Regions from separate parts of the Paenibacillus sp. OK076 genome, predicted to be linked through region 2. Evidence: riboswitches for the same ligand, from Rfam matches in the RefSeq annotation. Region 2 holds a riboswitch; the other holds the start of a gene.
The links. Region 2 has a riboswitch for cobalamin ahead of metE (5-methyltetrahydropteroyltriglutamate--homocysteine S-methyltransferase). Riboswitches for the same ligand answer to the same signal wherever they lie in the genome.
Positions count from the first base shown of each region.

Region 1: linked by a shared signal. The riboswitch ahead of BMY78_RS02960 (ABC transporter substrate-binding protein) and the one ahead of metE (5-methyltetrahydropteroyltriglutamate--homocysteine S-methyltransferase) in region 2 are both predicted to bind cobalamin.

Region 1 covers NZ_FOCH01000001.1:664,008-678,979, reverse strand. Annotated here, with positions in the region: gene BMY78_RS02965 (FecCD family ABC transporter permease) at 1-639, opposite strand, end outside; gene BMY78_RS02960 (ABC transporter substrate-binding protein) at 636-1,637, opposite strand; cobalamin riboswitch at 1,836-1,973, opposite strand; gene BMY78_RS02955 (histidine phosphatase family protein) at 2,138-2,785, opposite strand; gene cbiB (adenosylcobinamide-phosphate synthase CbiB) at 2,776-3,756, opposite strand; gene BMY78_RS02945 (adenosylcobinamide amidohydrolase) at 3,807-4,619, opposite strand; gene cobD (threonine-phosphate decarboxylase CobD) at 4,600-5,748, opposite strand; gene BMY78_RS02935 (lipoate--protein ligase) at 5,960-6,961, shown strand; gene BMY78_RS02930 (Cof-type HAD-IIB family hydrolase) at 7,195-7,998, shown strand; gene BMY78_RS02920 (MerR family transcriptional regulator) at 8,461-8,889, opposite strand; gene BMY78_RS02915 (NADH-dependent flavin oxidoreductase) at 9,059-10,180, shown strand; gene BMY78_RS02910 (FMN-dependent NADH-azoreductase) at 10,431-11,081, shown strand; gene BMY78_RS02905 (DMT family transporter) at 11,662-12,600, opposite strand; gene BMY78_RS02900 (aminotransferase-like domain-containing protein) at 12,721-14,142, shown strand; gene BMY78_RS02895 (ABC-2 transporter permease) at 14,329-14,955, opposite strand; gene BMY78_RS02890 (ABC transporter ATP-binding protein) at 14,948-14,972, opposite strand, start outside.
Region 2 covers NZ_FOCH01000002.1:553,581-568,552, reverse strand. Annotated here, with positions in the region: gene BMY78_RS21345 (LacI family DNA-binding transcriptional regulator) at 1-635, shown strand, start outside; gene BMY78_RS21340 (histidine kinase dimerization/phospho-acceptor domain-containing protein) at 684-2,321, opposite strand; gene BMY78_RS21335 (anaerobic ribonucleoside triphosphate reductase) at 2,695-4,656, shown strand; gene nrdG (anaerobic ribonucleoside-triphosphate reductase activating protein) at 4,653-5,162, shown strand; cobalamin riboswitch at 5,417-5,615, shown strand; partial or broken gene metE (5-methyltetrahydropteroyltriglutamate--homocysteine S-methyltransferase) at 5,833-8,181, shown strand; gene BMY78_RS33650 (methyl-accepting chemotaxis protein) at 8,688-9,527, shown strand; gene BMY78_RS21315 (glycoside hydrolase family 3 C-terminal domain-containing protein) at 9,660-12,479, opposite strand; gene BMY78_RS21310 (FAD-dependent oxidoreductase) at 12,859-14,403, shown strand; gene BMY78_RS21305 (PadR family transcriptional regulator) at 14,680-14,972, shown strand, end outside.

The sequences.
Region 1 (14,972 bases), on a different contig from region 2:
CACAAAATACGGGAAAAGGATGGCCGTATACGACCACCCACGCAGTGCCAGACTTCCCATCGTCCAATATATAATTTCATTGATTGTCTGCTTCGACATGGTCGACAGGAAGGAGACTACTGCTCCCAGGAAACTCTGCATGACGACGCCAGCCAGAACCAGGCTGTGTGTCGGTATTTTGCGTCCCTCACGAGCGAGGGCCAGCACAAACCACAATGTGACTACTCCCGTCAGAAACGCGACCAGTGGCAGAGTCCAGATCCCAATCAGTGCATACTGCAATCCGAAAAAAATCAGAAAAGCCGCACCTACCGATGCACCGGACGATACGCCCAGGGTAAACGGATCAGCCAGAGGGTTACGAAGAACCCCCTGGAATCCAGTTCCGGCAATCGCCAGCGATGCACCTACAAGCACGGCAAGCAGTACACGTGGGAATCTGACCTTCCATATGATCTGTTCTGCTGCTGTATTCCAGTCAGGAACAATCCAGTCGCCCAGCCAGGGAATGCGATGAAGCAAGATGCCCGCAATGTCCAAGGCAGGCAGGGCAACCGAACCGATGCCCGTGCAGATGAGCACGGTTAACACAAGCAGCACAATTCCGGCCGTTCCGTACACTGCCAGCTTTTTACTCATTTGAACAGATCAGGGTAGATCGCTTTGGCTACTTCTTTCAGACCTTGGGTTACCCGTGGTCCCGGACGGCTCAACAGGTTGGCATCCAGACCGATGACTGCATCGTTTTTCACAGCCGTAATTTGATCCCACCCGCTGCGTGCTTTAATGATTTGATCCAATGTTTTGTTATTTTCCACTACATCGTTCGCATACAGAATGACGTCCGGATTGGAAGCAATAATGTTCTCTTCATTAATCTGGTTCCAGCCAGTCAAGTCGGATGCTACGTTGTTTCCTCCGGCCAGTGTAATCAATTCATCCATGAATTCACCTTTACCTACAGTCCAGCCTGGGGAGAATTCAACATATACTTTTTTCTTCTCTTCCGGTTTAACTGCCTTCACAGCTTCAGTTACATCAGCCACATCTTTTTTCATCTGGGTGATGATCTCCTGTGCTTTTTCCTGATGATCCGTGATTTTACCAAAAGTTTCAATGTTGTTTATTACATCATCCACTGATTTAGGATCTGTTTTGAAAATCGTAATGCCCAGATCGCGCAGTTTCTTCACCGACTCTTTGCTCATTGAGATACCTGTAAATACGATATCTGCTTCAGCCGCAATGATCGACTCTTCATTAGGCTTGGATACTCCGCCCATTTTCGGTTTTGTTGTTGCTGCTTCCGGATAATCGTCATAGTCGGATACCCCTACGATCTGCTCGTCCAATCCGAGTGCGAACAGGGATTCCGTTTCAGCCGGAGATACGGATACGATTTTGGCTGGTGCTTTGTCAAACGTAAACGATTCACCCGTAGCATCTGTAACCGTGAGTGGATATTGTGTTTTGAGATCTGTCTGCGCCTGTTCCTGGGATTGCTCCTGTGCAGGTTGTGAGGTTCCTGTACCCTCGTTCGTTGTTGTTGTACCACAACCGGCCAACGTCAGTGCCAGCATCGCTGCGCTCAGCAGTGACGCTACGCCTTTCCATGTCTTGAAATTCATTGTGTTCATTCTCCCCTTCTCTATCCATTCTAGTGAGTAGTGCTCCTGTCCCAATTCCGCTTGAATTTGTGTTCCGAAAAAATAAAATCCCCAATCCTTGGTCAGGATCAGGGATGACGTCTCGCATGTGGCGATCTGCGCATGGTCAGCTTGGCGCTGTTTATGCACAGAGAACTGCCCGAAACGCTGTCCTTTCCTCGAAGGAACACCGGTTTATACGTCCAGGGCAGGTAACCTGACTTACAGGAATTCATCCTGATTTACAGTGGCGGGACCGTGCCGGATTTACACCGGCTTCCCTATTTCACCCGTATGCCGTTCATCGCCTCATATAAAAGCATGAAACATACTGCATGCACGCGGGACCCTTGGTCGCTAATATTGTTTAACCATTCAAGTGAGCATCCTGCATCCTTGGTAGAGCTTGTTGCGCCTCCATCGATGATGCACTTGCTAAGTCACACTTCTGTTGTGATTATAGGTTATATTGTACATCCTTACAACCCGATTTACGGAAAAGTCAATCTGGTTCCAACCCAGCTCTCCCCATCGCCATCCAGCCGGATTTTGATCGCTTGTCCTGGTATTACCTGCGTATCCCAAAATCCTTGATCTGGAATGAGACGTGATATCATATAACGAATAACACCGCCATGCGTAATTACGGCTACCTTTGGCACGTTTATGCTGCGAGAGTGCAGTATTGGTGAAAAGGACATCAGACTCTCTTCTATAAATGAATCAATTCGCGCAGCAAATGCTGTCCAAGGCTCGCCATTCGGTGGCGTTACCTCTTTAGGCGCATCGATCCAGTCTCGGTACTGCGGATTATCCTTGAGCTGGTCATAGGTCAACCCCTCCCACTGACCAAAGTTGATCTCCCTTAGTCGGGGATCAAGCTTGGCCTGTCCCGCTTGGGACGGCGCAATGTGTGTTAGTGTCTGCTGACAACGCAGCAGATCACTGCAATATAGGGCTTCGCAGGTGATATTGCTGAACTCTTCGCGCAGCGAAGATAGCTCCTGCTCTGCTCCGGGCAGCAGTCCGATGTCGGTATGCCCAAGATACCTTTTTTCCAAGTTCCACGCCGTTGTACCATGACGTATCAAAATAATCTCACGGCTTTGCATGCCACTAGGTCCAGCTTCTATCTCCATAACAGTGCACCTCCAGCAGACCATATCCCTAAGGTGACCAACCAACATACTAAAACAAAAGAACCTGCCGACCAGAACATAAGCCGAGTTGTTTGTACGATATCTTCTGCTTCCATCCGTCTTGTAGGCTCGCCCATATATGCGCGAAATGAAGCCACGCCGTGATATACGTTATGCCCGCCAAGTCTTATGCCCAGCGCTCCGGCCACCGCTGACTCGGGAAAACCGCTATTCGGGCTTGGGTGCAGTCGTGCATCCCGGGACACCATGCGTGCAGCCCCTCTGGCATCCATCTTCATGAACCAGGCTCCTATAATCAACAGCAAGGCGGTAAGCCGCGCGGGAATCCAATTGGCCCAATCATCCAGACGGGCAGACGCCCAGCCGAGATGCAGATATTTTTCATTTTTATAACCTACCATGGAGTCCAGTGTATTCACCGCCCGATAGGCCATGGCAAGTGGTGCACCACCAATCAGGGCATAGAACAGTGGAGAGACGATTGCATCCACGATATTTTCCGCCACAGTCTCCACCGTTCCCCTCACAATCTCCGGTTCATCCAGATGAGCCGTATCACGTCCTACAATCATACCCAGTGAACGTCTCGCCGCAGGCCAATCCTGTTGACTTAAATGGCGGTAAACTTCCATACCTGCATCCTTCAAACCTTTTGAGGCGATGGTGGTTGCGATTAGCACCACTTCTGCCACAACTGCAACAACGGGATGAATAAGACCCAGCACATAGATTAATCCCCAAGTCAGTGCAAAAGAACCGCCTGCAATCAAAAGTGGAAATAAAACGCCAGCTCTTTGGAGTGCCTGTTTCGAATCCACCCGCGACCTTATCGCTCGCTCCAGTGCAGAGATGGCCTTTCCCATGCCAATCACCGGATGGGGAATCCAGCGCGGATCACCGATGCAGCGATCGAGTATGTATGCTCCTACAATAATCCAGGCTCCAGCCATTCCCGTCCAGATCGGCCAGGAAGCCCATTGATGCAGCAGAGATGTCATTGCTATTTATTCCTCTCTTTCCACTCCTGCGCGGCTTGCAGGCTTTCCATTATTGTGTCATACACCAGCCTGCCGATCGCTGCACCCATGACCGTAGCCGTCCCTGCGTAACTGATGAGTGGTTTATCTACTCCAGCCTGGCTGACCGCGAGTACGATGGCATCCGTTGTTGTTCCGGTTGCAGGCAGACCATTCTCTGAATCCATCACACCGAAATCAGCTAACGCAGCGGCTTTCGCCTCTACCGCAGTCTGAATGGCATTCACCATCGCTCCAGCAGTCATACACCCATTCATCCACAACATGATATTGATCGTACCGGGAGTATAGGTTGAAGACGAAACTTTCCCAATTTTCTGGGACACCGTCCCATTGCTCATCTCATTCCCCGCAGCATCGAACACGGTTCTTGCAGAACCTGCCCGTGCAGCATTCGATACCCCTGCTGTAGTGCAGCAAAGCAATCCGAATTCATCACTTTCGTATTCCTGGATCGCTGTGTGCTCCAATCGAACCGCAGTCAGAAGACCGGCACATTGATCCTGCTGCTCCTGCCATTCACTCAACAGCTCGGCAATATCACGTGGTGGATCGTCACAGCGATAAAGTCTGTCCACATAGGTGTTGAATATGCGATCTAGTTCAATCATGCCGCCCCCATACACGGCACTGGAAAGTGCTGTTACAACAGAGGGACTGGACGCTTTAATATGCCGCTCATGTGCGGAGATGTATAATCCAGGCCACACAGAAGATCTGTATTCGTTCTGTTCCTTTTGTACATGGGAGTAATAATTATAGAATGGCAGTGCCATCGCTTTGTCCCCCTGCCTCTAACCCGGTTGTCGGATTAGGCGTAATTACATTTCCTATTGTTTCCAGCAAACGTCCATTAGCCTCCGCGTCCTTGACCGCAAAACGTACATGTCGTTCCCCAAGTCCGGGATACATCGCGCAGCTTCGGATCAGTATTCCCCGTTCTCCGAGAGCAGCCTGCATGGATGACGCTGTCCACGGTTCTGGAAGAGCTGCCAATATAAAATTTGCTTCCCCTCGTGTAACCTCACACCCCAACGCTTCCAGACCTTCCGTTAATCTCTTTCGTTCGTGTGACACCAGTGCCAATGTCTCCTGTTCAAAATTTTCCCCACTGCGCAGACAGGCTTCTCCTGCGATCAGTGCAAGCCCGTTCACACTCCAGGTGACCTGTTTCTCTGTCATGGCGCGAATCAGTTCAGGACGCCCCATCGCGTAACCCAGACGCAGGCCTGGAATCGCATAAAACTTGGTCATCGAACGAATGATGATCACTTGCGGATACTCTTTCAAGCTGGGCGCAAGTGATTGCCGCTGTGATTCAGGAATAAAATCGATAAATGCCTCATCGACAACCAATATTGTGCCTGTTGTCTCTGCTTTACGAGCAAGCCGTTGCAGAACTTCGACCGGATACTGTACCCCATTGGGGTTGTTGGGCTGTCCAAGGAAAAGCAGGTCCACCCGCTCTATCAGCTTCTCAATATCTTCCGGTTCTGCTCGCCAGTCCAGTTCTTCCCGTCCTTGAACATGGTGGACTTCTGCTCCAAATTGTCTGGACAAAGCACTGTACTCTGAAAAACCGGGCTCTACCGTACCGACTCTGCGCGGCGCGAGTCCAATTAAGATTAGAGCCATATTTTCCGCCGCCCCATTGCCAACAGATATGTGATCCGGGGTTAAACCCAGTCGGTCACTAAGCAACATTTTGAACGCCCGATGGCCCGGATCAGGGTAACGAAGTACCGTATGTAATCCTTGTTTCAGAGACTCCAGCACTTCCCGAGGTGGACCCAGAGGATTAATATTTGCGCTAAAATCGAGGAAATCCGCAGGATTCCCTCCAAAACGTACAGCGGCCGTCTCCACATCACCGCCATGTCCAAAAACTTCAATTAAACCGGTCATCCTATCCGTCATCCTTTCTGCATGTCCTTTTTATTATGGATGTCGTGGCAGGCAGGGGTCAATCCTGTTTTGGCTATTTAAGCCCTTTGCGGCTTCAATTTCTTTGTGTCCTTTCGACAATTCGTTTACAATAGAGAAGGAATTTCGATTCCGTAAAGCATCACTATATAAGGGATATGCATCCCTCACATACATTAATGGAGGAATGACCATGCTGTTTGTTGATAACCAGGGCATTACAGATCCTTCTGTAAACCTCGCCATTGAGGAATACATTCTGAAGCATCTGCCGATGGATGACAGTTATTTGCTGTTTTACATCAACCGCCCGTCCATTATTATCGGAAAACACCAGAATACCATTGAAGAGATCAACATTGAGTATGTTCAGGATAACGGTGTGCAAGTCGTACGTCGTCTTTCGGGAGGCGGAGCCGTTTATCACGATCTGGGCAACCTCAATTTCAGCTTTATTACCAAGGATGACGGACAATCCTTCCATAATTTCCGCAAATTCACACAGCCTGTGGTGGAAGCCCTGCAAGAGCTTGGGGTTAATGCCGAACTGACGGGACGCAACGATCTGCAAGTCGGAGAGAAGAAAATTTCGGGCAATGCCCAATTCTCTACGCGTGGCCGCATGTTCAGTCATGGCACATTGATGTTTAACCTGAATCTCGACCACGTTCAGGCTTCACTCAACGTTAATCCGGAGAAGTTCAAGTCCAAGAGCACCAAATCCGTACGCAGCCGTGTTGCCAATATTCGTGATCTGATTGACAGCAATCTGACCATTGAACAATTCCGGGACGAGCTGCTGCGTCACATTTTCCGCATGGAGCCACAAGATGTTCCTCAATATGAACTCACAGAGAAAGACTGGGACAAGATCAACGAAATCTCTGCCGAGCGTTATAACAATTGGGACTGGAACTACGGGCTTTCCCCGGAAAGCAATGTGAAGCATACACGTAAATTCCCTGTCGGCATCATTGATCTGCGCATGAATATCAAAGATGGACGGATTGAAGATATCAAAATCTTTGGTGATTTCTTCGGCGTAGGCGATGTGGCGGATATCGAAGATATGCTGCGTGGCAAGCGTTACGAGGAATCTGAGGTGCGTACTGCACTTGAGGGTCTGGATGTAAAACATTACTTCGGCAACCTGGAGCTGGAGGACTTTATTGGCCTCATCTTCCTTGAGGAGTAAGCAATTTAGATGTATATAGATGTTTTGAACTAACTATGATCACTGAAACGGAGAGGACAGAAAAAACCTGTAAAAGCGAAGCGTTCACCTTTATCACCGGATTTCCCCCTTATAAGAGGGATCAAAAAATCTGGGGATAACAGTGATTGGAAGGTTATTCTGTCATCGTAGTGCTTGTGTGAGTTTATTTAGTTCAATTAAATAGATACAGATAAAAAAGGAGAGAAACACAGATGACCTACAAATTAATCGCAATTGACATTGACGACACACTGATCAACGATAACAAGGAAGTAACGCCTGCAACACAGACTGCCCTGGAACAAGCGGTTGCTCATGGTGTCGTTGTAACACTGGCAACCGGACGTGCTTATGCTTCTGCCCAAGCACTCGCTCGTCAAACGAAGCTGAACGTGCCCATCATTACGTATCAAGGCGCTTTGGTGAAAAACTTGCTGGACGAAAAAGTACTCTACGAGCGCTACGTTCCACAGGACGCTTCCCGCAAATTGTACGACTACTGCCTGGAGCATAATCTGCATCTGCAAACGTACATTGACGACAAGCTGTATGCCCGTGAAGAAAACGACAAGCTGCGTGACTACGCTAAACTGAATGGTACTCAGTACCACATCGAACCAGATTTCATCAAAGTGATTGAGCAAAAAACACCGAAACTGCTCATCATTGATGAGCCGGATTACCTCGACGAGGTTGCGGTTGCTCTGCGCGAACTGCTCGGACCTGAAGTACACATTACCAAGTCCAAGCCATACTTCCTTGAGATTATGCACCGCGAGGGAACGAAAGGCCATGCGCTCACCTTCCTGGCAGATCACTTCGGTCACCAATTGAGCGAATGCATTGCCATCGGGGATTCCTGGAATGACCATGAAATGCTGGAAGTCGCTGGTTTGGGTGTAGCGATGGGGAATGCGATCCCTGCTCTGAAAGAGCTGGCAGATTACATTACCGCGAGCAATAACGAAGACGGCGTGAAGCAGGTTATTGAGAAGTTTGTGCTGAACGCGGAGTAAAAATTTCAGCAAAGCATTTTACTTTTATACATGTATTATGGACAATAGAAACAAACAGCCCTGTCAGCGATAGCTCGCTGTGCAGGGCTGTTCTTCTAGCTTTGACTATGTACTTCCTCCGCATACAGCTTACTTTCTTGTTCTTACCGGCATACATCCGGAATCGACAAACGCTCCTTCCTGTGGCTACAAACGCTGGAAAGAGGCTCTGTGTTCTGCCCCACCGTTGGTTTCCGAACTGCTGGATCTTGCCATCACTCCAAGAAAAACGAGTGGCTAGATATTCTATAGACCATCCAATTAAGGCTTTCCGATTTTCTTTGGCGATAAGTCCAAACTCCAAGATTTTCGTCTTCTTTTCTGCGATTTGCAGCTCGAATTTGGCTATCAGCTTGATTAATGCCTCATAGAATCGATCTGCACAACCTAGACTTGGTCGCACCGAAAGTTGAGTTAAGTACATTAATTCACCGTCTTAATCTCCAGGCCGTGACCGTGACATTTAAAGTTATAGTTGGGGTTTTTCATAACTTCTTCTTTCTGAAGTTCATACATGGCTAGTTTATAGTTTATTTCTTCCAAGTGTCTTTGACTTTCCTCCATTTTCTTCTGAACTTCCAATTTATGCTGCATCAACATTTCTTCTCTTTGCAAATAAGTGCTATTTCCCAATTCATACAATTCCTTGTAATCCTTGATTTTTGAAAGAGGCATCCCTGTCTCTTTGAGACAACGAATAAAAGAAATCCAATCTATTTGTTGTTGGTTATACACTCTACGACCTTTTTCGTCACGAGATATATTCGGTAATATCCCCTGCTCTTCATAAAATCGAAGTGTCTTTGCAGATACATTTAAATTCTCCACTACATATGTCATTGAATACAACATCTATTTGTCCCACCTTTAGTTACAGTTACTGTAACTAAATATATATCATAAAGAGAATGACAACACAACAATTCTGTATATAATCATATAAAAATAAGTCCTTTACTTAACGTAACAGTAACCAATTACACTGAAATAGAAAAGAAAATATGATAGCGAGGTTAAAGAAATGAATCAAAAATATAATAGGTTATTTGAATCCTTCACATTCAGAAGTGGAATAACAATGAAGAATAGAATTGTTATGGCACCTATGACAACCTGGTCAAGTAATGACGATCTTACCATTTCGGATGACGAAGTAAAGTATTACAAACAAAGAGTGAATGGAGTAGGACTCGTCATAACAGGGTGTACTCATGTTACACCGAATGGACAGGGTTTTACGAATGAATTCGCCGGATACAATGATGAATTTACTCCAAGTTTACGAAAATTAGCTGAAGCAGCCAAAAGTGGAGGCTCTCCTGCGATCCTACAGATTTTTCATGCTGGCAATAAAGCTTTGCCCGAATTGGATGCAGTTAGTGCGAGTGCATTGCAGCCCGAAATTACTAATTTAGGTTCAACTCCAGAAACAAGAGAACTATCACATGAGGAGATTTTGTCCATTGTACGTGCTTTTGGAGATACAACAAGACGAGCGATTGAAGCTGGATTTGATGGCGTCGAAATTCATGGGGCACATGGATTTTTAATTCAGAATTTTTGGTCGCCAGCGACAAATCAACGGACGGACCAATGGGGAGGATCACTTGAAAATCGCTTGCGTTTTCCATTGGCGATTATTAACGAAATCAAAAATGTCATTGAAAAACATGCTGCAAAACCATTTATGATTGGTTTCCGCCTTTCCCCTGAAGAATCCCACAAAGTGGACGGATTACGTATGAAAGACACGTATGAATTAATTGATTTCCTTGTTGAACAGGATTTAGATTATATTCATGCTTCATTAGATAATGTGTCTTCAAAACCAGTAGATAGTCAAGATGAAAAAACACGGCTTGAATTAATTATTGAAAGAGCAAACGGTAAGGTACCTGTGATGGCTGCTGGTTCAATACTAACACCGGATGATGCTCTTCAAGCTGCGGAATTAGGATTGCCGCTAGTCGCCATTGGGCATGCGTTAATTATGGATCCTAACTGGGTTGAAAAGGTGGAAAATGGACGTGAAGTCGAGATAGATTCTGAATTGAACGTTTCAAAATTTGACCAGCTTACTATTCCAGAAAAACTTTGGAATGTAATTCAAGCAATGCCAGGTTGGTTTAATGTTAGTAAATAAAGAGTAGTCTTAAAGGCTACTCAGATTGATCAGAAACCCAGGTCTTGAATGAGACTTCGGGTTTCTGATCCTGATTTTAAGGTGCTCCATCGAGATCGGCTGAATGATGTAATAGAGATTCTAATATTTACAGCAAATCAAGTTAAACGTTTATTATATTTTGTTGCCTGTGTCTCGTATGAATCAATACGCTTGGTCACTAACATCGTGTCTTCATTTAATACTATCAAAATCAAGGAGTGGATCTTTTATGGCAACTGTACTGTACATTACTGCACATCCTATGAAAGAGGATACCTACAGTTTATCGGTCGGCAAACAGTTTATTAAAACCTACCGGGCGCTTAAGCCTGGGGATGAAGTAATACATTTGGATCTATACCGCATGGATCTTCCGAGAATTGATGCTGATATTCTAAGCCATTGGGGACAACCACTAAGTGGACCAACTTTTGAAGCATTAAACGAAGAGACCAAACAAAAAGCAGTACGGATGCGTGAGATACTGGAACAGTTCATGGATGCGGATAAAATTATTATAGTAAACCCTGTATGGAATTACTCTTTTCCTTCTGTACTGAAAGACTACATTGATGCAGTTACGATTATAGGTGGAACTATTAAGCGAGCAGACAATGGGCTTCGCGGTTTGTCCGGACTGATTGGAACTCAGCAAGGGAAAAAAGTAATGCACATTCAAGCTTCAGGAACAGTTCTTTCACACGGAACGTTTGAAAATGTTGAATACAGTCACAGTTATATCCATTCTGTTATGAAATTACAGGGGATTGACGACGTTCAGGCTATTTTTATTGAAGGGATCAGTGAGGGGCCAGATCAAGCAAAAAGAATTAAGGAGCAAGCAATTCGCAAAGCAATATTGGCAGCAGGAACATTTTAATTTTTACAGTTAAAAAGGGAAATCAATACCTTAAAAGTTTACAAAACAAATAACGCGTAAGCGTTTATTACAGCATTACTCTGGGTATTCCGATCGACTTAGACGAAAATGACTCGGTTGTTTTCCGGGGCATATAAATTGCCTGCATTTAATCAGCCTCTATCTTGCCGGATCACTAGCAGAGAACCTGTCTTGGAGATTCGTATTTTGGCTGGTACCGCCTTTCATTGGTTTGGCTGTCCTGCTAACGCTTCCCGCTTTTCATTTTCTTTATTACCTATCTCATTCACACTCTTTACCTAGCCTAAACGAAAAAATCCCAGATTACGACATCTTGCGATGACGTAGCCTGAGATATTTAATAAAAGGATCGCAGAACCAATCCAGCCACGAGTCTCCGAAACAGCTTCAAAATAACGTCCCCACGTATAAGAGACCAGACTGCTACGGTTGGGATGTATATAACGATCGCAATATGAATAGCACCATACAGTATAATGCCTGCAAACAGTAATATCGCCCCAAGTCTCTGCCTGTTCAGTATGGTCTTTGCCCATTCCTTCGCTGAATTACGCTTCGCCTATTTTACCACAGGTTTGGATGCTTGAACCATCCGATTAGAACGACTTCTTTTACCAAGCCACCCCATCACTTTCTCATTCATCGCCAGCAAACCTGAAACGATCAGCGCAACGCCCAACCAGGTAATCCAGCTTACATGCTCATTGTAGAGAACCGCCCCAAGCCCAACCGCAATCGGAGGGGAAATGTATAACCAGGTCGCCGGGAATAACGGGTTGGTACGAGACATGATCCAGTAGAACAAGCTGTGCCCCACCATCGAACCGATGACCGTCAGATAGATCAGAGATGATATTGCGGGCATCCAATCCATTCCAGTTGTGCTCCACGATTCCGTCACCGCCGAAAGCGCGGATAACAGCAAACCTCCGTACATCATTTGCACCGCATTGATTGCTACAGGATTAGCCTCCTTAAACTGATTAATGACCTTTTTGGAGTACAACGCCCCTGCCGAATAACAGACTTCACCCACCAATACCGCAATACAGCCCCATAGCCACAGGGAATTGCCACCAATCGATACACCCGGCAATACAACAAGGATAACCCCTGCAAAACCGATCAGGCAGCCCGCAATCATGCGTGCAGACGTTTTTTGACGCAACAACGCTGTCTGCATCACCATAATCATCAGTGGACCTGTTGCTGACAGAATTGCACCAACACCCGAGCTCACATATTGTTCAGCCCAATATAAGGTCGCAAAGGTCCCGAATGTCAATCCGGCCCCGGTCAAGAGCATCTCTTTACGCCATAATAAAGACAGGTTCACTTTCCCTTTCATCCACATCCATGCAAACATTAGAGCACCTGCAATGATAAAGCGTAGTCCTGCCGATAGAAAAGGCGGCATGCCTGCCTCCACGCCAATTTTAATCGCTAGAAACGTTGTTCCAAAAATAAGACACATTACGGTAAATGCTACTGCAACCATGCTAGCCCCTCCTTCATCTGTTCTCCATCATAAAGCACTGTCTACAGAACAGAATGAATAAAACAGAACAGTTAGTTCCCGTTTGCTGTTACAATGGAGTTCAAAAGGAGCGTGAGCCGGGTGGGCAAAACCATGTTGATGACAGATAACAGCCTGAAACTATATGAGCAAGTGGTACATTATCTGGTTGTACGGATCGAAGCCGGAGAGTGGAAAGAGCATGAGAAGCTGCCGTCCGTGCGGAGCCTGTCCGAGCTGCTCGGTGTACATCGCCTCACTGTTTTTAAGGCCTATCAGGAATTAAAAGAACGGGGGAACGTTTACGTCAAGGATAAGTCCGGTTATTATGTCAGTCCTGCTGACCCTTCTCCCGTGACAGATCAGGCCGATGACCCGGCCGTGTCTGCCTGGCTGCATTGGGATTCACTTGCCCGCGTGCAATCCCTTGAGGCGGAATACCAATTCTCCAAATCATTGATCGACCCCGCCCTGCTGCCCAACCGATATTGGGGAGAATTAATGCGGGATTTGCTGGATTTATATCCCCGTCTGCTTGGGACGTATTCCACGATTCAAGGAGATCTGGAGCTGCGTAGTGCCTTGGCAAGCCATCTGACGACGAGGGAACGTTTCTACATCTCGTCTGATGAAGTGCTGATCACTTCTGGTGCACAGCAGGCCATTGATGTGATCTCCCGCAGTCTCGTTAGACCCGGTGACCGTGTGCTCATGGAGAGGCCAACGTACGGCCCTGCGATGGAAATTTTCCGCAAACAGGGTGCCAAGTTGTTTTTTACGGATATTCATCGTGATGGCTACGATCTGGAACAGATTGAACGCCTGATGAAGCAGGAAAAGCCAAGAGTATTTTATATGACGCCAACCTTCCAAAATCCTACGGGCATCAATATTCCGACCGAGCAGCGCAAACAACTGCCTGAACTGGCGGAACAGTACGGATGTTTCCTGGTGGAAGACGACAGCACCTATGATATCTATTTCAAGGAAAAACCTCCTGCGCCGATCTTCACATACGATACTACAGGGCATACACTCTATATTCGCAGCTATAGCAAATATGTCGTGCCGGGTCTGCGGATTGCCGCAATCATGTGCCGCCCCCGGTTTATGCCAGGATTACAGGCCGTAAAAGCACTGACAGATAACGGATCACCTCTGCTAAATCAGAAGCTTTTCCTCCGTTATTTCCAGTCCCCACGCATGCACCAGCACTTGTCCAAGCTGCGTACCGCCATTCAACTGCGGATGGAAGTAATGGAACAGTGCCTTCAACAAACCAATTGGACGTGGACTCGTCCTGAGGGTGGACTTAATATCTGGGCAGAGCTTCCGGAAGGTGTAGATACGGGGCGCTTGCTTCACCGATGTATGGAGCATTCCGTCGCTTTTGTGCCGGGAACGGTATTCGATCCTTCCGATGCGAACGCCAGTCGCAAGCTGCGTCTCTCCTTCTCCTATGCTCACGAGCAGCAAATCCGGGAAGGCATGAGCAGACTGATTGCGTTGGCTGAAAATACGTGATGATACGTTGCAATAATCTGCGTTTGCAGATTAACGATAGCTTGTCTGGCAGTTCGCAAATTTTAAATCTTCTGTAACACAAAAAGTCGCCGTTTGGCGACTTTGCTTTTTGGACTGCTGTTCTGCTGTACTCGACTGGCAAAGTAAGTTAGGAAGTTTTTTTATTGAAATCCTTCTTCATTCCTCCTATAGATCTTTCCTTGCAAACAGTCGGACCGTTACAAAATAGGAGACAATGAACAACAGAAGAATGCAAACTGAAACAAAAACATAAACCGAAGCACGACCCATGCCGTTCTCGCCTGCCATATACAGGAGTGAGGCAACAGGCTGCGCTAAAATAATAAGAACGATCATGAAAACCGCATTAATGATTCCCGCTCCCTTTTTACTAAGGGCGTAAAAAAGAGGCATATAGATCGAAATTAAAACCAGCACCATTCCAATCGAAATCAGGATGTCCAGTACCGAAAAGTCGGGCTTGTTCAGTTCGGGGAAAAGATAGTTAACCAGCCAGTGAGCGCCTGACGAAGCGAAAACGCCAAAAAGCGTATAGAGAATGGCAGACAGATACTTCGCTTGCACAATGTTTCTGCGGCTAAGCGGGAGTGTGACAAGAAATTTATGATTATGGTTTTTGATATCAATCATAGTTGCAAGCATAATCGAACCGAAAGCAGTATATATCCCTACAAAATACATCGACATTTCCACTGTCGGGATAAATGCGACACTGAATACAACAAAATAAAAAAGGATGGCCCATAGCGAGCTTTTCAAAGCGATATAATCTTTGCGAAGCAAGTTAAGCATGATGTCGTTCCCCCTTG
Region 2 (14,972 bases):
TGGCGGATGAGGAATTATTCCAGCTTGCAGATAAAGGCTATCGCATTGGCATCGTTGGCAAATACATCGAACATGATCAGATCCCGTGTATATATACGGACAACGTGAAATTCTCCCAGGAAGTTGTTCAGCATCTCGTTGAGGCCGGACATCGAAATATCGTTTTCTTAAACGGTTATCCTGAAGCGATCGACAGCTATGAACGACTTGAAGGTTATTTGAAGGCCCTGCGCAATCACCAGATTCCGTTCCGTCCCGAATTGATCGAGAATGGGAACTTTAATGAGGAAGGCGGGTACGAGGCTATCAAAAGACTGTTTAACAAAGGCCTGTCCTTCACCGCTGTATATGCGGCTAATGATGAAATGGCTCTAGGCGTTTACAAGGCATGTACGGAATACGGAATACGCATTCCCGAGCAATTGGCTATCGTAGGTGTGGACAACAATCGAATCAGCAAATACATCCATCCTACGCTAAGTTCGGTGAACCAGCCCAAGTATACGATGGGGGCCATTCTTATGGAGAAGATGATTGACACGATGAATACGAATGAATTTCAGGACAAACGTGTCTTTAAAGTCGACTCAGAGCTGCTTGTTCGAGGGTCCTCGTCCTTCAAAATAACAACATAAAGCGCACCCGTGAAAGGTGCGCCTAATTTAAACTATGTTCTCATGTTTTTAATGCACAATGATGCTTAATGCATTTAACAAATCAGCCTGCTTCACCGGCTTGGTCAGGACCGCATCGAAGACTTCCGCTTCATGCGAATCGATATGCATGCCATACGGAATCAGAACAATAACTGGTGAATCTGTAACCAGGCGTTTCAGCTTGTGTACAAAATCCACAGCGCCGCCCTCCAGCAGTCCCATATCCACAACAGCCACGTCCGGTTTAAAGCCCCCCTGAATCCAGTCGTACGCCTCGGTTGTAACCGAGGTCATGTGCACATCCATCTCCCATCTGCGCATCAGGGATGAGGCCCCTTGCAGAATGTCAGGATCCTTGGCAAGCAGCACCTTTTTGCCCTTCAGTCGATGCTGAATATTGGCAAGCTGAGGCAGTTCCCAATGTCTGCGGAGCGGCAGTCTAATTTCGAATTCTGTCTCCTTGTCGCCCATACCATGTACCTGAATACGCCCATTCATAAGGATGGCAAGATTCTGGCTGACCGCCAAACCGAGATTGGTCCCTACCAGCTTCTGTGTACTTATATTTCCGTCCAAACTGTTAAATGATCTAAGCTTTTTGTCCGAAGACAACATGCGGCCAGTGTACTTCACATGGAGTAGAAGCGTACCCGCCTCTTCTGTATCTCCACCAGCTACGGTTGCCGTAACCAATACGGAGCCTGTCCGTGTTGAATCTAGGGCATACTGCATGACATGGGCCAATAGTTGTCCGATCTTTATTTCATCCCCGACGAAAACCTGAGATACGTTCAGATCAAGGTTCAAACCCAGCTCAATGTTCTTGCTCAGCGCCAGTCCCGCGTAGAGATAAACGGTATTTTCAATCGTGGCGACCAGATCGAATGGATCATCATGCACAACCGTTTGGCCTGCGTCATTGACGTTAAAACTCATCATGTTATTGAGCAGGGAGAGCAGAATGTTCCCGCTGGTTTCGATCATATTCACATATTCTATCTGCTCGTCCGACATATCCGGTGTACGCATCAGATCCGTTAATCCCAGAATGCCGTTCAGCGGGTTACGAATTTCGTGGCTCATCAGCGACAGCATCTGTGTCTTGGTCAACGCCTCAGACTCCGCACGTTCCTTCTCTGCCTGCAATTGCTCTTGCAGTTGCTCCGAATGACTCAGCTTCTGTTCCTGAACTTGCAGCGTATCTTCCAGATCCACGACATACCCGAGAAAAACGGCCATGGCTTGCAGTGTTTTCATATCCGTTTCACTAATCACATAATCGGGATCATCCATGAGGCAGATCGTGCCGAACGTTTCCCCTGACCTCCGCATAATAGGAATCCCCACAAAGTAACGATTGCCCAGTCCGCTTGTTACGTCCATGGTTTTCGTAAGAGGATGTTCACATGTATCCGTAATGATCAGACTGCTGCCCTTATCTCTTAAGACCAGGCTGCAGTATGACGCTTCAAATGGAAGTTTACTACCTTTGGCGACCAACTCTTCCTCGCGGTTAAAAGCTTCCATAATAACATTGGTCACTCCATCGTTCGTGGCAACAAAAATGGTGTTCACTTTTAAGATGCCGCTTAATACGTCTACAATATGGGACGCGGCTTCCTGTATATTTTCATAGAAGCCCCTTGTAACACCTACCGTTCCCATGATTCACCCCTCTTGTCTTAGCTGCATTTTCAATTCATAGTGCACTGTATGATTCAATCCATTAACGAGGGTTCAAAAGTTGCGAAAAAGTGGTCACAACCTATACATATATAAAGTTTTCTATCTACTTCTAAGCATCGTCAACTGTAATTACACGGTAAATAGAAATTATACGCTTACCCTCCAGCTTTGAAAACCTCTATCATTCTGAGCGATGAATCATGACGAACGATCAGCCACTCACATGTGATCATTATCACACCAAAATAACAATATATAGTTTATAAATGAATAAAGAAACTCTACATGTAGTGTTCAATGAATGGACATTATCCCATACATTTCAATTTTATTATTTTTAGGAGGAACTGAGATGAACATGCTTGAGTATGCCTCTCCACCGGCATCCGACCTGCTATCTGACCTGGGAAGACGAATTATAGGTGCTGAAGACGCCGATACGCTGAGGGAGAATGCCAATCTGAACGGAGACTCGTTCAGCGGCAAGATGAGCAGGCTCGGTTCGGAGACCGCCAAGTGGCATGCTCTGCGTCATGTACTGCCTAAAGAGCTCGCTCAGGCTGTGGAGAACGGCGATCTGTATGTACACGATCTGGATCAGTATGCCCTCGGAACAACCAACTGTATCTTTATCCCATTTGACCGGCTGCTGGCCTCCGGATTCAACACCGGCAACGGTTCGGTTCGTACACCTCAGACGATCATGTCTGCCATGGCACTGGTCGCCATTATTTTTCAATCCCAGCAGAACAGCCAGTATGGCGGTGTATCCGCCAATAAAATCGATTGGGATCTCGCACCTTATGTGAAGCGTTCGTTCCGTAAGCATTACCGGAAGGGACAACGGCTGTTTGGAGAGAATGAACGAATTGAGGATGAGCAGCTGCATCTGGATAGTGATGAAGCGAAGAAGAAGTGTGCACGAGCCTTTGCCTATGCCTGTGAAGAAACGGAACTGGAGACCGGGCAAGCTGCGGAGTCCCTGATCCATAACCTGAACACCATGAGCAGTCGTGCTGGCGGACAGATTCCGTTCACTTCGCTGAACTACGGGCTCTGTACTTCAGCCGAAGGTCGACTCGTATCCCGGTCGTTGCTGGAAGCGACCATTCGTGGACTTGGTAAGGGGGAAACACCCGTGTTCCCTCAGCATATTTTCCAATGCAAGCAAGGAATTAACCAATCGGAGGCAGATCCGAATTACGATCTGTTCCGGCTTGCTGTGACCTGCTCCTCACGGCGCATGTATCCGAACTTTGTCAATGTGGATGCTTCCTTCAACCTGCCCTATTATCAACCGGAAGATCCCGATACGATCATTGCGACGATGGGATGCCGGACACGCACACTGGCTGATCGCTTCGGACGCAATCGTCAGAGCGGCAAAGGCAATCTGTCCTTTAACACTATCAATCTGGTCAAGCTCGGCATTCGATATGGAATCTGCCAGGGCGCAAGAGCCATCGCTGACCGGGCTGGATTCTATACGGCGCTGGAATCCGTCATGCACAATGCTACGGATGGACTGCTGCACAGGTATCGAATTCAGAGGAACCAGCCTGCCAAAGCATCGGACTTCATGATGCGGGAAGGGGTATGGGAAGGCGGTGAACAATTGGCTCCGAATGAACCGGTGGCCGATCTGTTGAAGCATGGTACGTTATCCCTTGGTTTTATCGGGCTTGCGGAATGTATGACCGCTCTATATGGCCGTCACCATGGACAAGACCTGCATGTACATCGAGAAGCCTTGAATATCATTCGTACGATGCGAGAGTTCTGTGACCGGATGAGTGAGCAGCATAACCTGAATATCACCTTGTTCGCTACGCCCGCTGAGGGTCTATCCGGCAAATTCACCAAGATCGATCGTGAGCGATATGGCGTCATCGCGGGGGTGAACGACCGGGAATACTACACCAATTCATTTCACATTCCGGTCTATCATACGCTTCCTGCCTATCGCAAGATTGAGCTGGAAGCTCCCTTCCACTCACTATGTAATGCCGGAGCGATCTCATATGTCGAACTCGACGGGAATGTAAGGGCCAATACCTCAGCTTTCCAACGAATCGTGCAATTCGCGCTGGCCCAGGACATCGGGTATTTCTCCATTAATCATCCGATTGACCGCTGTCCGTCCTGTGGCTATGAGGGCGTTATTGGAGATGTATGTCCCGGATGTGAGGCTCATGAAAACCATGTACATTTCCAGCGGCTGCGCCGGGTGACGGGATATCTGACCGGTGACTATAAAGTGCGCTTCAATGCGGCGAAGCAAGCCGAAGTGAGAGACCGGGTGAAGCATCAATGAATCTGTATGGTTACATCCCGGAATCGGTGAATGAGGGGCCTGGCCTGCGTGCCGTGTTGTTCATCAGCGGATGCCGCCATGCCTGTCCGGGCTGTTTCAGCCCCGGCTCATGGAGCTTCCGTGCAGGGGAACCATTTACGGAGAAGCAGCAGCAGCAGATTTTGCATGAAGTGTCTTCGCATCCCTTGCTGGAAGGGGTTACGTTATGCGGAGGTGATCCTTTTTTCTCTGCCGCAGCATGTGCCTCCTGGGTTCGGCAGCTTCGGGCTGCTCGGCCTGATCTGACCGTATGGGCCTACACGGGGTTTGTGTATGAGGAGCTGATAACAGACCCGTCACGGATGGAGTTATCCCGGCTATGCGACGTCATTATCGATGGACCTTATATCGCAGCTGAGCGTGATGTGTCACTTCCTTTTCGCGGCAGTCGTAATCAGCGCATCATCGATGTGGGGGCAACAACGGCTCGCCAGACAATCGTTACCATGCAGTTAGATGCATGGTAACGATTTTTTTATTGGGTGGAGTCAGCACTGCATATGCTGGATTTGATTCATTTTAATGAGCACATTCTGCCAATAAACCAAGGTTTCACAGGGCTCTATTTTTATTTCCAATCGGATTAATGATATATGTTGCAAGCCCTTAGGTTATCGTCTATGATTGGTAGCATAAGAGCAAGTATACGACGATTGCAGCATGATACAATCTATCATCTATGCTTGGTCACCAATTTCATAGCCGGAGATGTGTACGCACATTTCTGCACACGGAAACAGGTGCCGACCGCGCTGCATGCGTGGTCAGGCTTAAAAGGGAAGCACGGTGCAAATCCGTCGCGGTCCCGCCACTGTATACGGGGAGTCTATGCATATAATCCACTGGGGTAAACACCGGGAAGGAATGCATATGGCCATGATCCGCAAGCCAGGAGACCTGCCTGTTTCGACAGCATCGCATGACCTACGGAAGATAGGGAGGTGTTAGAGCAGCCGCTACAACGACTTATAGCAGGTGTTCTTTCCCATTCTATCTTTGTGCACAGTCGTCATTCATGATGCCTGTTTCTCGGGGGTATGGAATCGGAAGGAATGCCTTTTTTTGATGCTTTCAAATGAAACACAACACAATAGCTTCAACCGGATGATCATCATTATTAATGAGGAGGAATTTTACATGTCGCAATCACAGCAACAACAGCCACAAGTACGGACAGGCAACCTCGGTTACCCCCGCATCGGTGCGGGACGCGAATGGAAAAAAGCACTGGAGTCCTTCTGGGCTGGCCGAATCGATGAATCCACGCTTCATCAGGAGCTGACCTCGCTTCGGTTGCAGGATCTGAAGAAACAGCAGGCACAGCAGCTCGATCTGATTCCTGTGGGCGACTTCTCCTATTATGATCATATGCTTGACGTATCCGCGATGTTTGGCGTCGTTCCTGAGCGCTTTAACCATGCAGGCGGACCGGTATCCGTATCTACCTACTACGCCATGGCCCGGGGTAATGATGAGGCAACCGCCTGTGAGATGACCAAGTGGCTGAACACCAACTATCACTACATCGTACCTGAGATTCATAATGATACTGCATTTGCATTGCTTGAAAATAAACCCCTTGCCGCCTATCGCGAAGCGAAGCAGGAGCTTGGGCTGGAAGGTAAACCGGTTGTGGTCGGTCCGTACTCGTATGTACGGTTCGCCAAAGGCTATGACGCGGAACGCTTTGCAGAGATCGTCACACATCTCGTTCCAGTATACGCCCAGCTTCTGTCTGAGCTTCAGGCAGAAGGCGTACAGTGGGTACAGATCGACGAGCCTGCTCTGACGCTGACTGTCTCTTCCGAAGATGAAGCCTTGCTGCAGCAGGTGTATGCTGCCTTGGCACAAGCTGCACCGGAATTGAAGCTGCTGCTTCAAACGTATTTCGAATCGGTGGAAGCTTATCCGGTCGTGACAGCTCTGCCTGTTGCCGGAATCGGCCTGGACCTGGTCCACGGCTATGAAGGCAACTTCACCAGCCTGCGGGAGCATGGCTTCCCGCAGGATAAATGGTTGGGCGCCGGTGTCATCGACGGGCGCAACATCTGGCGCGCCGATCTCGCAGAGACGGCGAAGCTGCTGGAGCAGGTAGCTGAATTCGCAGCCGAAGGCAAGCTGATCATTCAGCCTTCCTGCAGCCTGTTGCATGTACCGGTTACTGCCGCTCAAGAGAGCGCGCTTGATCCGGTACTGCGCAATGCCCTGGCATTTGCCGACGAGAAGCTGGAGGAAATAGCGACGCTCGGCACGTTGTTGTCCGGCGGTGCAAAGCAGGCGGACCAAGCAGCGGCTTTGGCTGAAGCCCGCCGCCGCGCCCAGGCAAGCACCGAAGCGGTGCGCCTGCTGAGCGAGTCCGAATCACGGACACGCCTGAGTGGTGCACCTGCAGGGGTGCATGCTGATGAGCAGCTGCTCCGAAACGCGTCATTCTAGGAGCGACGCGAATTGCAGCAGCAAAAATGGTCGCTCCCGCTGCTGCCAACCACAACCATTGGCAGCTTCCCGCAAACGGCGGACGTGCGCAAAGCACGCGCACTCTTCCGTAAAGGGGAATGGAATGCGGAGCAATATGACGCCTATGTACGTGAACAGATCCAGGAATGGATTACCATTCAGGAGGAAATTGGTCTGGATGTGCTGGTACACGGTGAGTTCGAACGTACCGATATGGTTGAGTTTTTCGGTGAAAAGCTGACTGGATTCGCCTTCACCAAAAATGGCTGGGTACAATCCTACGGCTCACGCTGCGTGAAGCCACCTGTAATTTACGGAGATGTGCTGTTCAATGAACCGATGACGGTGAAAGAAACAGCCTATGCCCAGACACTGACCAGCAAACCGGTGAAAGGAATGCTCACAGGTCCGGTAACGATCCTGAACTGGTCCTTTGTACGCTCGGATATTCCACGCAGTGAAGTATCCTACCAGATTGCTCGCGCCATTCGGGACGAGGTTGAAGCGCTGGAGCAAGCAGGCATTGAGATGATTCAGGTCGATGAGCCAGCTCTGCGCGAAGGACTTCCACTCAAACGAAGCAAGTGGGATGAGTACCTGCAATGGGCCGTGGAATCCTTCCGTTTGGCTACTGCAACCGTAAAACCAACAACGCAAGTGCATACCCATATGTGCTACTGCGAGTTCGATGATATTATTGAAGCGATCAGCGACCTGGATGCAGATGTGATCTCGATCGAGACATCCCGCAGCCATGGGGAACTGGTAGGCAGCTTCGAGCAGAATACGTATGACAAAGGTATCGGACTCGGTGTATACGATATCCATAGTCCGCGTGTTCCGGGCAAGGACGAGATGTTGAATATGATTGAGCGTGCACTTCAAGTGCTGCCAGCAGATCTGTTCTGGGTGAATCCTGACTGCGGACTGAAAACACGTGGTAAAGCGGAAGTTGTGGATGCATTAAGCATCATGGTAGACGCTGCTCGTACGGCAAGAGAACGAGTAACGGCAGAGTCCTCCATATAAACGAAGCTTGTGAATGCAAACAATGGGGCTGTTCCCAAAGGAATTCCGCCTCGCTCCAAGCGCTAACAAACCTACCGCACCTTAACAGGCGGATCATCAACGCTTGCAAGATTTAACGAACCTCAGTAACGCTATTTCGTCATAAAACGTTGTCAAAACCCGAAAAATGGACCGATTCGCCGAAATAACGTCTCTGTGATTCGTTAGATCTCAGGTCTGGGCAAATGGGAGCGAATAGCGTGTTTCAGGTTCATTCAAACAAAATAAGACGAACAAGGGATGTCCCCTGTCATATTCATGACTTCTGGGACATCCCCTTTTCATTTACCATCATTATATTTGTTTATCTGGTTGAAACTACAGCTAACTCTTCTAAAGGTACACATATTATCATTTCTCTCTATTTTATTCTCTATTGCATGACGATATATGATATAGACAGTTATTAAATAACCATTTAAAACAATCATTTATCAGATCAAAAATTGAGGAGATGGAACTTTCCAATGGATATGATTCAATCATTAATCGCATGTATGCCCTTTTTTCGGGATACGATTCGCCAAGATGTAACCCTTTCCATTATTGACCGGGAGAAATTCCTGTATTTTTCCGCAGGAGAGTCGTTGAAACAACTGGAGTTCAAAGCAGGTGATCCACTGCTCGAGCCTAATCGAAATTTTGCCGATCTGAAAGGCGGTACGGACAAACAATTTGATCATTACCCGAAGGAGTTATTTGGAGTACCGTTTGATGTCGCCTACCTTCCGATCAAAAATGAACAGGGCGAGGTCATCGCTATATTCAACCTGCTCTACAGTATGGATGATCAGGATCAGCTGCAGCAGCTCATGAATGTGACCGAAAATTTGACCAACCAGTTGATTGACAGCGTTCAGCACGTGGCTGCACATTCGGAGGAGCTGAGCGCCACCACCGAAGAGATTCGCAACAACTCCAAACAAGCTGTACAGAAATCAGGCAACGTGACTCAGGTCGCCAGCTTCATCCGTGAAATCTCGGAGCAAACAAATCTGCTCGGCCTGAATGCCGCCATCGAAGCTGCTCGTGTCGGTGAAGCAGGTGCAGGATTTGGCGTGGTCGCCAAGGAAATCCGCAAGCTGTCCGTAGATACAAAGGAAGCGACTACGCGTATTGAAGAGTCTCTCCTCTCCGTCCGCCAATCCATTCAGGGGATGGAGAATGAACTTGGGGAGATCACCGCGAGTTCTCAGGAGCAAGCGGAACTGGTTAACAATTTTATGAGCACGATCGAGCAGTTGAATGCAACGAACCAGCAATTGAAAAAATTTGTGCACAAACTGATTACGTTTGACGGAAAGTAAAAACGAAAACGAAAACGAAACTCCTAACCCACTCAACCAAACGCACAAACAAAAAGCCTCCGAATCTCTTCGGAGGCTTTGTCATTTACTATCATTCCAATTTGGTCATCTTGCTAATGTTATTCTATCGACTTAACGAATCTGGAAATGGCTGACACGAACTCCTGCGGACAACACGAGGTATACATCCTGTTGACCTGATGCGCCTTGCAGGTCTGCCTTAACCGTGGACCACTGCTGTGCCTCGCCTTGTGCCAGTTCCACGCGTCCAGCCAGTGTACCATCAGGTGCGCCCAGTCGAACTTCCAGTACCGCATCTGCCTGCTCTGATGATACACGAGCTTCAAGCGCTGCTGCGCCGCCGCCCAGATCTGCATCCTTGAAGGCAACCCATCCTTGTTCACCAATCACACGGACAGAAGTTCCACCTTCCTTGCTCTCATCCAGATCCACACCGAAGTATGCATCGTAATTTTCGGCGCGTGTAGCCACACCCAGATTACGTGAAGGAATGGTCTCCCCTTGTACTGTCAGATCAGCAACAAGCTGAACATCAGCAGAAGATTTGGCCACCATAATGGAGTACGTGCCGCTTTCGACCACATAACGATCACGGGTTACATCCCAGATCGCCAGTTCTTGAACGGGCAGTGTGAAGCTGACTTTTACTGTAGCTCCAGCTTCGATATAAAGACGACGGAACCCTTTTAACGTTTTGAGTGGACGTTTCACACGGGACTGTCCGGCACGCACATACAACTGCACGACCTCATCACTAGCGATCTTTCCTGTATTCGTCACGTCCACTTGCACAGTAATGGTTTCGTCGACTCCAGCTTGGGCCGGGTTCAGTTCCAAATTACTGTATTTAAACGCTGCATACGTTAATCCATGTCCGAATGGATACAGTACGTCACCTTCAAAGTACTGATACGTACGTCCAGATTGAATGATATCGTAGTCTCTGATATCGGTCAGCTGATCTGCAGATTGTACCCACGTCATATTCAGGCGGCCTGCAGGCGCATAATCGCCATATAATACGTCAGCCACAGCGTTCCCCAACTCTTGTCCAGCATGGGATGTATACAATACAGCCGGGATGTTCTCCTGCACCCAGTTGGACGTGAACGGGTAACTTCCCACGATAACTACAACGGTATTTGGATTCGCTGCATAGACGGCTTCAATCAGACGCTGCTGGGATTCAGCCAGATCCAGACCTGGACGGTCGATCTCTTCTTTACCATTCACAAGCGGATTATTGCCGACAAATACAATCGCCGTCTCCGCTTCCTTCGCGGCCGTTACCGCTTCCTCTAGTCCATTCACCACAATATCCTTTTTGAACGTTTCCGTAGCACCGAAAGATTTCAACTCTTCGGATACCGCAAACGCATCGTTTCCACCATTGGGTGCTGTTACTGTTTTACCGTTCCAAGTGGTCAGCCCCACGCTTCCGTCCTGTTGAGGCAACAGATGGAATACTTCCTTCACAAACCAGCCATACACTTCATCCGCCGATGCCGTAACCGTTTCTTCATCTGTCGTCAGGTATTTCCCATTACGGTCTGCCTTCAGTGTGTAACTGCCAAAGCCCCAGTCACTCAGTGTAAATGTCTCAGCATTCCCAGAAGCAATGATGGATGATTTCTCATCTTCAGCCAATCCGACAGCTTTGCCACTTGCCACGGAAGTCAAAGTAATGCGGTCGTTGCCGTCCTTGAATGCAACCTTGTCGCCGCCTACTTTGCCACTGATCGCTTCAAGCGGGGATACACTATATGGCATGGTTCCTGCATACCAGTCACGATAGACTGTTCCGCCCAGTTGACCAATCACAGCCACTTTGCCGGATTTTGTTTTATCCAGCGGCAGCGTGCCTTGAACATTTTTGAGCAGTACCACTTGTTCTCTCGCTGCTCTCAATGACAGGGCCTTTGCCTTCTCCGTCATCATCGCTTCTTCACCAATCGAAGCATATGGATTGCCCTCCGCCGGATCGAATTCACCCAGACGGAAACGCACACGGAACGTATTGAACAATGCCAGATCGATATCTTCCATTGTGAGTGTGCCTTGCTCCAACCCTTCGCGCAGCGCCTGCTTCGACAGATCCGCATCATCGGTAATGCTGTCAATTCCGGCTTTGACGGACTCCACTGTACCTGGTGTGTGCGAATCATAGTATTTATGATCGTTCTTGATCCCCATGACATCGCCTGCATCACTGACGATGAAGCCATCCATGCCCCATTCGCCCTTCACAATCTCGTTTACAAACGGATGCAGCAATGCTGGTGTACCATTAATAGAGTTGTACGCGGTCATCATGGACTGCGCGCCGCCCTCTTTGAACGGTTTCTCGAACGCCTTCAGATAATATTCACGCATGTTGCGCGGATCAATGCTCGATGAACCACTGCCCCGGTCCACTTCATTATTGTTAGCCAGGAAATGCTTCAACGTGGCAACCGCCTTGTAATACTTCGGATGATCGCCCTGAATTCCCTTAACCAAGGCCGTTGTCAGCTCAGCAGTCAGTTCCGGATCTTCACCATAAGCTTCTTCGTTCCGACCCCAACGCGGATCACGCTCCATATCAACCGTAGGTGCCCACAGCGTCAGACCGTTTACTGCGGGATTGCGTTTGTAAAATACACGTGCCTCGTCTCCGATCACGGAGCCGATCTCTTTCATCAGGTCCGCATCCCAGGTACACGCCAGCCCTACCGGCTGCGGGAAGGAAGTCGCTTCGCCAAGCCAGGCCAGGCCATGTGCTGCTTCTGTTCCGTGTTTGTATGCTGCGATTCCCAGTCGTTCTACTGCGGGTTGGTATTGCAGCATGGATTCGATTTTCTCATCTTCCGACAGACGGGACACGAGGTCCTTTACACGTGTATCCAGTTCGAGCGTTGTATCCTGGAAAGGATATTTCGTTTGGTTGGTCATGATATGGAATCTCCTTTGGGCATTCATTGATTTATTTGGAATGATAGCGGATACATAATCGATAAATTAATACGATAAAATCTTGATGTATCCGACCTCTCAATTCGAAGATTTAACCTTTTATAACAAGCACTTTACAAACCTTCGTTAACTCTTCTTTTGATTTACTAAAACGATTTCGGTGAATCTATCATATAGCATGTTTGGCAAAAAAAACAGGGGGCTTCACAGGAAAATGTGAACTTTCCTCAGGAAAGTATGCGGTCAATCGTTTTATTCTGGCACAGGATGGTAATCATGGATAGAAGTATAGATATGACGTACTTATTGAGCTAAGCATAGTCCTTAATGAAGAAGAATATTGAAGGAGGAACATCGAGTGAGTGACCATCAACAGCCCCCGACAGGTTTGCCTTCCATACCGGAATCCCTGTGGAGAGCGACAAACACATTCAATGAATATCCGAAACTGACAGAAAATACAACCGCCGATGTCGCCATTATCGGAGCAGGAATTGCAGGTATCACAACAGCCTATTTGCTGGCCCAGAAGGGCATGCGTGTCGTTGTGCTTGAAGCCGGAAAAGTACTGGATGGCACAACCGGCCATACAACGGCCAAGGTATCGGCGCAGCATGGCGTCATATTTGATGAATTGCTTCACCATTTTGGAGAAGAACAGGCCCGCATGTATTATGAAGGCAATGCAACAGCTGCCAAGTGGATGCGCGATCTGGTGAAAGAGAAACAGATTGATTGCCAGTGGGCTGAGGAAGATGCCTATGTCTACATTCAATCCGAGGAGAATCTCAAGAAGCTGGAGATCGAGCTGACTGCCTATGGCAAGCTGAATATTCCTGGTCAATGGGTTGATCCCCTTCCCATCCCTGTTCCGTCCAGGGCAGGGATTAAAATGCCGGGACAGGCTCGCTTTGACCCGCTCCGTTATTTGCATTACCTGCTGGAATCCGCAGTCAAACAAGGTGTCCGCATCTTCGAACATACAACGGTAACCGATGTGGAGGAAGACGCCTCACTGCATGTGCGTACACATGAGAATGGTCCATCCGTAACGGCCGAACATGTCGTTGTGGCCTCCCATTTCCCGGTCTATGACCCTGGATTTTATTTTTCACGGCTTCACGCTGAGCGTTCCTATGCTGTTGTTGTTGAACCTCAGAAACCTTTCACAGGTGGCATGTACATCTCTGACGATGAACCCTATCGATCCCTGCGTACCGTCATTCATAAAGAGAAGGAACACATCCTCTTTGGAGGGGAAAATCACAAAACCGGACAGGGCATCTGCACGGCCGGTCATTATGAAAATTTGGAGCGCTATGCAGCAGAAACATTTGGCATTCGCAGCATCCCTTTCCGCTGGTCAGCCCAGGATCTGATCTCCATCGATAAGGTCCCTTACATTGGGCCAATTACTGGACGACATGAATGTGTCTATGTGGCTACCGGCTTTGCCAAATGGGGCATGACCACAGGAACGATGGCTGGTCATATCCTTGCGGACCGGATTACCGGACGCGACAACGCTTACGCTGCTGTATTCGATCCTGCACGATTCAAGGTAGACCCTGGTGTGAAAAACTTCCTTGTAGAGAATGTCAATGTAGCCGCGGAACTGATCTCTGGCAAAGTCGGCATTATTCACAAAAACACGGGAGAACTCGGCAACGATGAAGGGGCTGTTGTTCGCCATGACGGCAAACGTGCTGGCGCCTACAAGGACCCGACTGGCAAACTCTTTCTGGTGGATACTACCTGCACCCATTTGGGTTGTGAAGTGGAATGGAATGCCGGGGAACGTTCATGGGATTGCCCATGCCATGGATCACGCTACGATTATGCGGGCAAAGTCATTGAAGGCCCTGCCGTTAAAGACCTTAAGGTGCTGGAAGCACAAGAATAAACGAAGCTGATACCCCCATCAGCGTATATCTTCATCCCATAGACCCGAATCGGAATCCGTCTGCAGACGGAAGTAATCGATTCGGGTTTTGCGTATGCTGATCTATAGGTAAATTAGCGAGACAACGAAATGAGTCCAACTTAGCGGGACATCGTGATATGGAACTATTTTAAAATCACTACCTTGCATTAAACAGTACCGGATGCTATGATGAATTCACGACTACTGAACAATACACACTAGTGATTGGATAGGGAGCAACAAGGAGGAACCCAAGTGAATGTTAATATTCAATTCAAAAAAGGGGTGCTGGAACTATGCGTCCTCGTGCTGATCAACCGCCAGGATCGTTACGGCTACGAACTGGCTCAGGCTGTATCCCAGCATATTGAAGTGGCGGAAGGTGCGCTGTATCCCCTTTTGCGAAGGTTGGTCAATGACGGCTATTGTACGACTTACCTGCAGGAATCCAGTGAAGGCCCACCACGTAAGTATTACAAACTGTCTGATACCGGACGGGACTATATGAAGACTCTCACGAATGAATGGAATAGTTTTGTGCGCAATGT